DNA from 2 places in the Delftia sp. WSY_10 genome. Region 1 is predicted to be linked to the other one. Evidence: riboswitches for the same ligand, from Rfam matches in the RefSeq annotation. Region 1 holds a riboswitch; the other holds the start of a gene.
The links. Region 1 has a riboswitch for S-adenosylhomocysteine ahead of metH (methionine synthase). Riboswitches for the same ligand answer to the same signal wherever they lie in the genome.

Region 1 (4,412 bases):
GTACGCCGCCGTCACCACCAGGTAGGTCTCGAACGCGCGGAAGTTGCGCGACTGGATGAAGTTGGCCGCAAACGTCAGGTCCTGGGCCGCGATCTGCGAGACCACCGAGGTGCCCAGCATCACGATCACGATCTGGCTGCTCAGCGAGGGCCAGACCCGCTGCAGCGCAGGGCGCAGCACCACATGGCGGAAGACCGCCCAGCGGCCCATGCCCAGCGCGCCAGCGGCTTCCAGCTGGCCGCGCGGCGTCTCCTGGATGCCGGCGCGCACGATCTCGGTGATGTAGGCGCCCAGGTTGATCACCGTGGTCAGCAGGCAGGCCTGCCATTCGTTGATCTGCACGCCCAGCGAAGGCAGGCCGAAGAACACGAACATCAGCTGCACCAGGAAGGGCGTGTTGCGTATGCCCTCCACGTACACCTTGAACAGCCAGTGCAGCGGCGCAATGCGCCAGGCGCGGCTGACGCCGCCGGCCACGCCGATGGCGCCGCCCAGCACGGCGCCCGCCGCCGTCAGCGCCAGCGTGAAGCCCGCGCCCTGTGCCAGCAGGCCGCTGTAGTCGAACACGGCGCCGAAGTCGAATTGATAGGCCATGGAAGGATTTCCGGGAACAGGGGCGCAGCGGTTACAGGGTGGCGGGCAGCGGCATCTTCATCCAGCGCTGGGACAGGCCGGTCAGGCGGCCGTCGGCCTTGAGCTTGGTGATGATGGCGTCCACCTTCTGCAGCAGCGCCGGCTCGCCCTTGGCCACGCCGATGTAGCAGGGCGTGTCCTCGACCGCGAACTTCACGTCCAGCTGGCGCAGCCTGGTGCGCTCGTTGACGGCGTTGGCCACGATGTTGCCCAGCGTCACCAGCTGCACCTGGCCCGTCAGGTAGCTTTGCGCGGTGGCGTTGTTGTCCTCGTAGCGCTTGATGGTGGCCGAGGCCGGCGCCACCTGCGTGAGGGCCAGGTCCTCGGTGGAGCCGCGCGTCACGCCCACGGTCTTGCCGGCCAGGTCGGCAGGGGCCTTGATGCTCATGTCCTTGGGGCCATAGACGCTCTTGGGGAAGGGCGCATAGGCCTGGGTGAAGTCGATCACCTTGGCGCGCTCGGCGTTCTTGCCCAGGCTGGAGATGACGATGTCGGCCTTGCCCGTGGTCAGGAAGGGGATGCGGTTGGTGCTGGTCACGGGCACCAGCTCCACCTTCACGCCCAGCTCCTGGGCCACCAGGGCCGCCATGTCGATGTCATAGCCCTGCAGCTTCAGGTCGGTGCCCAGCGAGCCGAAGGGCGGGAAGTCCTGCGGAATCGCCACGCGCAGCACGCCGGCCTTCTGGATGTTGGCCAGCATGTCGGCATGAGCGGCGCCGCCCAGGCCGGCAGCGGCCAGGGTGGCGGCCGCCAGGGCGGTGCGGATGAATGCGCGGCGGGGTGTCAGGGGGGAAGTCATGCGAAAGCTCCTTCGGAAGGTGGGATGAGGCGAAAGGAAAGCGGGTCAGGGTCGGGCGCAGATGTATCGGGCGCCGTTGCGTCGGGCGCTGTTGCGTCGAGTGCCGTCGCGTCGGGCGCCGCCGCGTCGTCCGGTGTGTCGAGATCGATGCCGCTGCGCCTGGCAGCCGACAGCAGGTGGGCGCGCATGGCGCCCGCAGCGCCCGGCGCATCGCCTGCGCAGACGGCCTGCACGATGGCGTCGTGCTCGCGCACCGGCTGGTCGTCGGCGCCGCTCCAGGCAAAGGGCAGGCGCAGGCTGTGGCTGATGGCCAGCTCCAGCTGGCGCGCCATGGCCACCAGGCCCGGGTTGCCCGACAGCTGGGCCAGCAGCAGGTGGAACTGCAGATCGGCGTCGGCGGCGGCCAGCAGGTCGCTGCGGTCCAGGGCGTGGGCCAGCTGGGACTGGGTCCATTGCAGCTGGCGCAGGCCGCTGTCGTCGGCGCGCACGGCCGCCAGCGCGGCCCAGCCCGGCTCCAGCACCAGGCGCAGCTCGATCAGCTGGCGCGGCGACAGCGTGCCCAGCGCCGGGGTGGCATAGGCGCGGTGCATGCGTGCACGGCCGCTGTGCGGGCCGTTGATGCGCACGCCCTTGCCCGGCTGGATCTCGACCAGGCCCAGGGCCTCCAGCATGGACAGCGCCTCGCGCAGCGAAGCGCGGCTGATGCCCAGCTGCCGGGCCAGCTCGCGCTGCGGCGGCAGCTGGCTGCCGCCGGGGTAGTGGCCGCTCAGGATGTGCTGCTGCAGCGTCTGGGCCATCGAGATCGGAATGCTTTGCATGGGCTGGCGCGGGTGGAGGGTTTTGGCCTGACTGGTCAGACCACGTACCCAGCAGATAGCGAATTGCGTGCCAGATGCAAAAAAAGGAGCGTTGTCCTCAGGCATTGCAAAGAATCCGGGGCGATGGGACATCGACAATCCGCCCCGAAGGCACCGCCGGCGGCCCGCGCTGCCGCGCTTTGGTGCAGTGCCGCATGGCTTTGTGCAGGCCTGCCCCGAATGCGGGCGTAAAACCCGCACTGCAGGCCGCCGCCAGCCGCCGTAGAATCCCGGGCTTTGGCCCGAGGAGCGTTGCAGCGCGGCACCCGCCCATCCGTACACCGGATCGCGTGCCGCGTCAGGCTTGGGCCAGGTGCAGGTTCCCGGCCGGACCGCGCCCACGGTGCCAACGACGCTCACCTGTTGCCATGCCGTTTTTGCAGGTGAGCTTGATGTCGTCCTCTTTCACTCCCCCTCCCATGAAGCTGTCCGGCCTGGAGCCGGTGACCATCGGCGAGGGCACGCTGTTCGTCAACGTGGGCGAGCGCACCAACGTCACGGGTTCCAAGGCCTTTGCGCGCATGATCCTCAACGAGCAGTACGAGGAAGCGCTGTCCGTGGCGCGCCAGCAGGTGGAAAACGGCGCCCAGGTCATCGACGTGAACATGGACGAGGCCATGCTCGACAGCAAGGCCGCCATGGTGCGCTTCCTGAACCTCATCGCCTCCGAGCCCGACATCGCCAAGGTGCCGGTCATGGTGGACAGCTCCAAGTGGGAGGTTATCGAGGCCGGCCTGCGCTGCCTGCAGGGCAAGGGCATCGTCAACTCCATCTCCATGAAGGAAGGCCTGGATGAATTCAAGCGCCAGGCCCGGCTGATCAAGCGCTACGGCGCGGCCGCCGTGGTCATGGCCTTCGACGAGAAGGGCCAGGCCGACACCTACCAGCGCAAGATCGAGATCTGCGAGCGCGCCTACCGCATCCTGGTGGACGAGGTGGGCTTCCCGCCCGAGGACATCGTCTTCGACCCCAACATCTTCGCCGTGGCCACCGGCATCGAGGAACACGACAACTACGCCGTGGACTTCATCGAGGCCGTGCGCTGGATCAAGCAGAACCTGCCCGGCGCCAAGGTCTCGGGCGGCGTCTCCAACGTGAGCTTCAGCTTCCGCGGCAACGACCCCGTGCGCGAGGCCATCCACACCGTGTTCCTTTACCACGCCATCTCGGCGGGCATGGACATGGGCATCGTCAACGCCGGCATGGTCGGCGTCTATGACGACCTGGAGCCCGAGCTGCGCGAGCGCGTGGAAGACGTGGTGCTCAACCGCCGCCCTGACGCTGCGGAACGCCTGCTGGAGATTGCCGACGCCGCCAAGGGCGCCGCCAAGGACGACAGCAAGAAGCTCGAATGGCGCGGCACGCCCGAGAACCCGAAGACCGTGGGCGAGCGCCTGTCGCACGCCCTGGTGCACGGCATCACCGACTTCATCGTCGCCGACACCGAAGAGGCCTACCAGCAGATCGTGGTGCAGGGCGGCGGCCGCCCGCTGCACGTGATCGAAGGTCCGCTCATGGACGGCATGAACATCGTGGGCGACCTGTTCGGCGCCGGCAAGATGTTCCTGCCCCAGGTGGTCAAGTCGGCGCGCGTGATGAAGCAGGCCGTGGCCCACCTCGTGCCCTACATCGAAGAGGAAAAGCGCCAGCAGGAAGCGGCGGGCCTGGACGTGTCCAGCAAGGGCAAGATCGTCATCGCCACCGTCAAGGGCGACGTGCACGACATCGGCAAGAACATCGTCACCGTGGTCCTGCAGTGCAACAACTTCGAGGTCATCAACATGGGCGTGATGGTGCCCTGCCACGAGATCCTGGCCAAGGCCAAGGCCGAGGGCGCAGACATCATCGGCCTGTCGGGCCTGATCACGCCCAGCCTCGAAGAGATGCAGTACGTCGCCGGCGAGATGCACAAGGACGACTACTTCCGCATCAAGAAGATTCCGCTGCTGATCGGCGGCGCCACCTGCTCGCGCGTGCACACCGCCGTCAAGATCGCGCCCAAGTACGAAGGCCCCGTGGTCTACGTGCCCGATGCCTCGCGCAGCGTCAGCGTGGCCCAGAGCCTGCTGGGCGAGAACAAGGGCAACTACCTGGCCGAGATCCAGGCCGACTACGACAAGGTC
Region 2 (4,412 bases), on a different contig from region 1:
CCGGCGGCGGCTCCTGCCCCATGGACGACAGCATTGCGCGCTGGGCCATGGACCACGGTCAGCAGGCCGGCCAGGGCACGGACACGTTGCCGGCCGCGCCGGCCCGCTACGTGCCGCTGGCGGCGCCCGTGCGCATGCGGGGCGTACTGGTGCTGCAACTGCGTGCGCCCCAGCGCCTGGAGGTGCCCGAGGAGCAGCGCCTGCTGGAGGCGTGTGCCAGCCAGGTGGCGCTGGCGCTGGAGCGTCAGCACTTCGTGGCCGTGGCCCAGCAGACCCAGATCGCCATGGAGGGCGAGCGCATGCGCAACACCTTGCTGTCGGCCGTCTCGCACGACCTGCGCACGCCGCTGACCACCATCCTGGGCGCGGCCGAGGCCGCGCAGCGCCATGTGCCGCCGGGCGGCGCAGCCGACATGCTGGAGCAGGTCCGCATCCAGGCCCAGGCCATGCAGCGATTGGTGGAGAACCTGCTGGACATGGCGCGCCTGCAGCAAGGCGGCGTGCACCTGCAGCGCGAATGGCTGCCGCTGGATGAAGTGGTCGGCAGCGCGCTGCGCCAGATGCGCGCGCGCCTGCACGAGCATCCCGTCAGCACCGACGTGCCCGCCAGCCTGCCGCTGCTGCAGCTCGATGCCGTGCTCATGGAGCGCGTGCTGGTCAACCTGCTGGACAACGCCGCCAAGTACACGCCGGCCGGCACGCCGCTGACCATCCACGCACGCGAACAGGACGGCGAGGTGCTTGTGGCCGTGCAGGATGGCGGGCCCGGCCTGCCGCCACACCTGCCCGTGGAGACGCTGTTCGAGCCCTTCACGCGCGGCACGGCCGAGTCCACCGTCTCGGGCATAGGCCTGGGGTTGGCGCTGGTGCGCAGCATTGTCGAGGCCCATGGCGGGCGCATCGAGGCCGCTGCCGCGCGCCCAGGCCCCGGCACCGTGTTCACGCTGCGCTTTCCGGTGCCGGAGCAGCCATTGCTCGATTAGAGTCTTGCGCCATGAGCACGCCCACCAACCGCATCCTGATGATCGAGGACGACCCCGGCATCCGCCGCTTCGTGCGCCTGGTGCTGGAGGACGAGGGCTGGCAGGTCTTCGAGGCCGACAGCGCGCGCCGGGGCCTGATCGAGGCGGCGAGCCGCCAGCCCGATCTGGTCATCCTCGACCTGGGCCTGCCGGATGCCGACGGCAAGCAGGTTCTCACCGAGCTGCGCGGATGGTCCTCCGTGCCCGTGCTCGTGCTTTCCGCGCGCGAGCGCGAGGACGAGAAGGTGGCTGCCCTGGACGCCGGCGCAGACGATTACCTGGTCAAGCCTTTCGGTGTGCCCGAGCTGCTGGCCCGGCTGCGCGTGATGCTGCGCCGCCGCCAGCAACTGGGGGCCGCAGGCGGCGCAGTTGCATCCAGCCAGGTGCACTTCGGCCAGGTGCAGGTGGACCTGGCCACGCATGAGGTGCGGCGTGCGGGCCAGCCGGTGCACCTCACGCCCATCGAATTCCGCCTGCTGGCGGCGCTGATCGCCGCCCAGGGCCGTGTGATGACCCACCGCCAGCTGCTGCTGCAGGTCTGGGGACCCGAATACCTGGGCCGTGCCCATTACCTGCGCGTGCACATGGCCAATCTGCGCCAGAAGATCGAGGACGAGCCGGCCCAGCCGCGCCACCTGGTGACCGAGCTGCAGGTGGGCTACCGGCTTGTGGGGCTGGGCGGTGAGGCATCCCCGGGATCGGTATAATCAGCGCCTCTCCGAGGAGCGTTGCAGCAGGCCCATTCACCAGATGCGGTCTGCGAGGCTCGGAGTCATACCTGCAACGACGCTCGCCCACGCTTTCTGTGCGGTGAGCTTTTTTTCGTCTCCCGCAGAACGTGGTTTTTCATTCATCTTTTGGAGAAAACCATGAACGCTGCTGTTCGTCCCGTTTCCGCCGACACGGCCATCGCTGACATTTCCCTCGCCGCCTGGGGCCGCAAGGAAATCCTGATCGCCGAAACCGAAATGCCCGGCCTGATGGCCACGCGCGAGGAATTCGCCGCGGCACAGCCGCTCAAGGGCGCGCGCATCGCCGGCTCGCTGCACATGACCATCCAGACGGCCGTGCTGATCGAGACGCTCAAGGCTCTGGGCGCCGACGTGCGCTGGGCCTCGTGCAACATTTTCTCGACGCAGGACCATGCCGCCGCCGCCATCGCCGCCACGGGCACGCCCGTGTTCGCCATCAAGGGTGAATCGCTGGCCGACTACTGGGACTACACCCACCGCATCTTTGAATTCGGCGCCGCCGGTACCGAAGGCGAAGGCCCCAACATGATCCTGGACGACGGCGGCGATGCCACCATGCTGCTGCACCTGGGCATGCGCGCCGAAAAGGACCTGTCCGTGCTGGACAACCCCGCCTCCGAGGAAGAGAAGATCGCCTTCGCCGCCATCCGCGCCAAGCTGGCCCAGGACCCCACCTGGTATACGCGCAAGAGCGCCCACATCATCGGCGTGACCGAAGAGACCACCACCGGCGTGCACCGCCTCAACGAGATGTCGGCCAAGGGCACGCTGAAGTTCCGCGCCATCAACGTCAACGACTCCGTCACCAAGAGCAAGTTCGACAACCTCTACGGCTGCCGCGAATCGCTGGTGGACGGCATCAAGCGCGCCACCGACGTGATGATCGCCGGCAAGGTCGCCGTGGTGGCCGGCTACGGCGACGTGGGCAAGGGCTGCGCCCAGGCGCTGCGCGCGCTGTCGGCCCAGGTCTGGGTCACCGAGATCGATCCCATCAACGCCCTGCAGGCGGCCATGGAAGGCTACAAGGTCGTGACCATGGAGTGGGCGGCAGACAAGGCCGACATCTTCGTGACCACCACCGGCAACCGCGACATCATCCGCCACGAGCACATGGTGGCCATGAAGAACGAAGCCATCGTCTGCAACATCGGCCATTTCGACAACGAGATCGACGTCGCCTCCATCGAGCAGTACCAGTGGGAAGAGATCAAGCCCCAGGTGGACCACATCACCTTCCCTGACGGCAAGAAGATCATCCTGCTGGCCAAGGGCCGCCTGGTGAACCTGGGCTGCGCCACCGGCCACCCCAGCTTCGTGATGAGCGCCTCGTTCGCCAACCAGACCATCGCCCAGATCGAGCTGTTCACCAAGCCCGATGCCTACGAGGTCGGCAAGGTCTACGTGCTGCCCAAGATCCTGGACGAGAAGGTTGCCCGCCTGCACCTGAAGAAGGTCGGCGCCATGCTGACCGAGCTGACGGACGGCCAGGCTGCCTATATCGGCGTGAACAAGCAGGGTCCCTACAAGCCCGAAACCTACCGCTACTAAGCACCCCCTGAGCGGCTTGCGCCGCTTCCCCCTCTCTACTTGCTTCGCAAGGGAGGGGGACGACGCCCTCGCTGCGGGGCGGCCCTTGCTTGGCGTCCCTGAGTTGGGTCGCGCCGGTTTCGGGCATTAGTCAACTGAGATTTCCTGGAGCGACGCTATGCGCGCAGATGTATTTTTGGTGGAAGCCGGCCATGCGGCCACGCGCTCGCAGGCGCAGCGGCTGATTGCGGGTGGCGTGCAGTGGCGCATGACGCCGTTGACGCCGTGGAAGAAGGTCGCCAAGAACGGTGACGAGATTCCCGCAGGTGCCGAGCTGCAGTTGCTGGACGGGGCCGAGGCCCGGTTCATCTCGCGCGGCGGGCTGAAGCTGGAAGGCGCGCTGGCGGCCACCAAGCTGTCGGTGGACGGCCTGCGCTGCCTGGACGTGGGCCAGAGCACGGGCGGTTTCACCGACTGCCTGCTGCAGGCAGGCGCCGCCCAGGTCATCGGCGTGGACGTGGGCCATGGCCAGCTGCATGACCGGCTGCGCTCGGATGCGCGCGTGATCTGCGTCGAAGGCGTCAATGCCCGCGCGGTGACGGCCGAGGGCCTGCAGGAGGCCTGCGAGGAAGTGCTGTCCGAACGCTGGGAAGAAGATCCCGACGACAACGACACCCAGCCCGTGGCGCCCTATGCCTGGATGCGCAACGGCGGCGTGGTCGACGAGGACTACGACGACAGCGACGACGCCAAGGAAAACGAGATCGAGGCCTTCAAGGCCGAGCGCGCAGCCAAGGGCAAGGCGCGCGATGAGGGCACGGTGGCCACGCAGCGCCGCCGCCGCGCCGAGTTTGCCGACGTGGACATCACGCCGCAGTTCGACTTCGTCACGGGCGATCTGTCCTTCATCTCTCTGACCCTGGTGCTGCCGGCCGTCACGCGCCTGCTCAAGCCGCATGGCCAGCTGCTGATGCTGGTCAAGCCGCAGTTCGAGCTGCAGCCGGGCCAGGTCGGCAAGGGCGGCATCGTGCGCGATGCGGCCCTGTTCACCGAGGTGGAGCAGCGCATCCGCACCTGCCTGGGCGAGCTGGGCCTGGAGGTCAAGGGCTGG

Region 2: it holds a riboswitch for S-adenosylhomocysteine, as region 1 does, so the genes downstream of both, ahcY (adenosylhomocysteinase) here and metH (methionine synthase) in region 1, are expected to answer to the same signal.

What each region holds. Positions count from the first base shown of each region.
Region 1 covers NZ_JBICKY010000019.1:328,393-332,804, forward strand. Annotated here, with positions in the region: gene ACF8ML_RS10315 (amino acid ABC transporter permease) at 1-594, opposite strand, end outside; gene ACF8ML_RS10320 (transporter substrate-binding domain-containing protein) at 626-1,432, opposite strand; gene ACF8ML_RS10325 (FadR/GntR family transcriptional regulator) at 1,429-2,250, opposite strand; S-adenosyl-L-homocysteine riboswitch at 2,528-2,654, shown strand; gene metH (methionine synthase) at 2,682-4,412, shown strand, end outside.
Region 2 covers NZ_JBICKY010000012.1:722,504-726,915, reverse strand. Annotated here, with positions in the region: gene ACF8ML_RS05425 (sensor histidine kinase KdpD) at 1-983, shown strand, start outside; gene ACF8ML_RS05420 (response regulator) at 995-1,729, shown strand; S-adenosyl-L-homocysteine riboswitch at 1,737-1,821, shown strand; gene ahcY (adenosylhomocysteinase) at 1,892-3,322, shown strand; gene ACF8ML_RS05410 (TlyA family RNA methyltransferase) at 3,480-4,412, shown strand, end outside.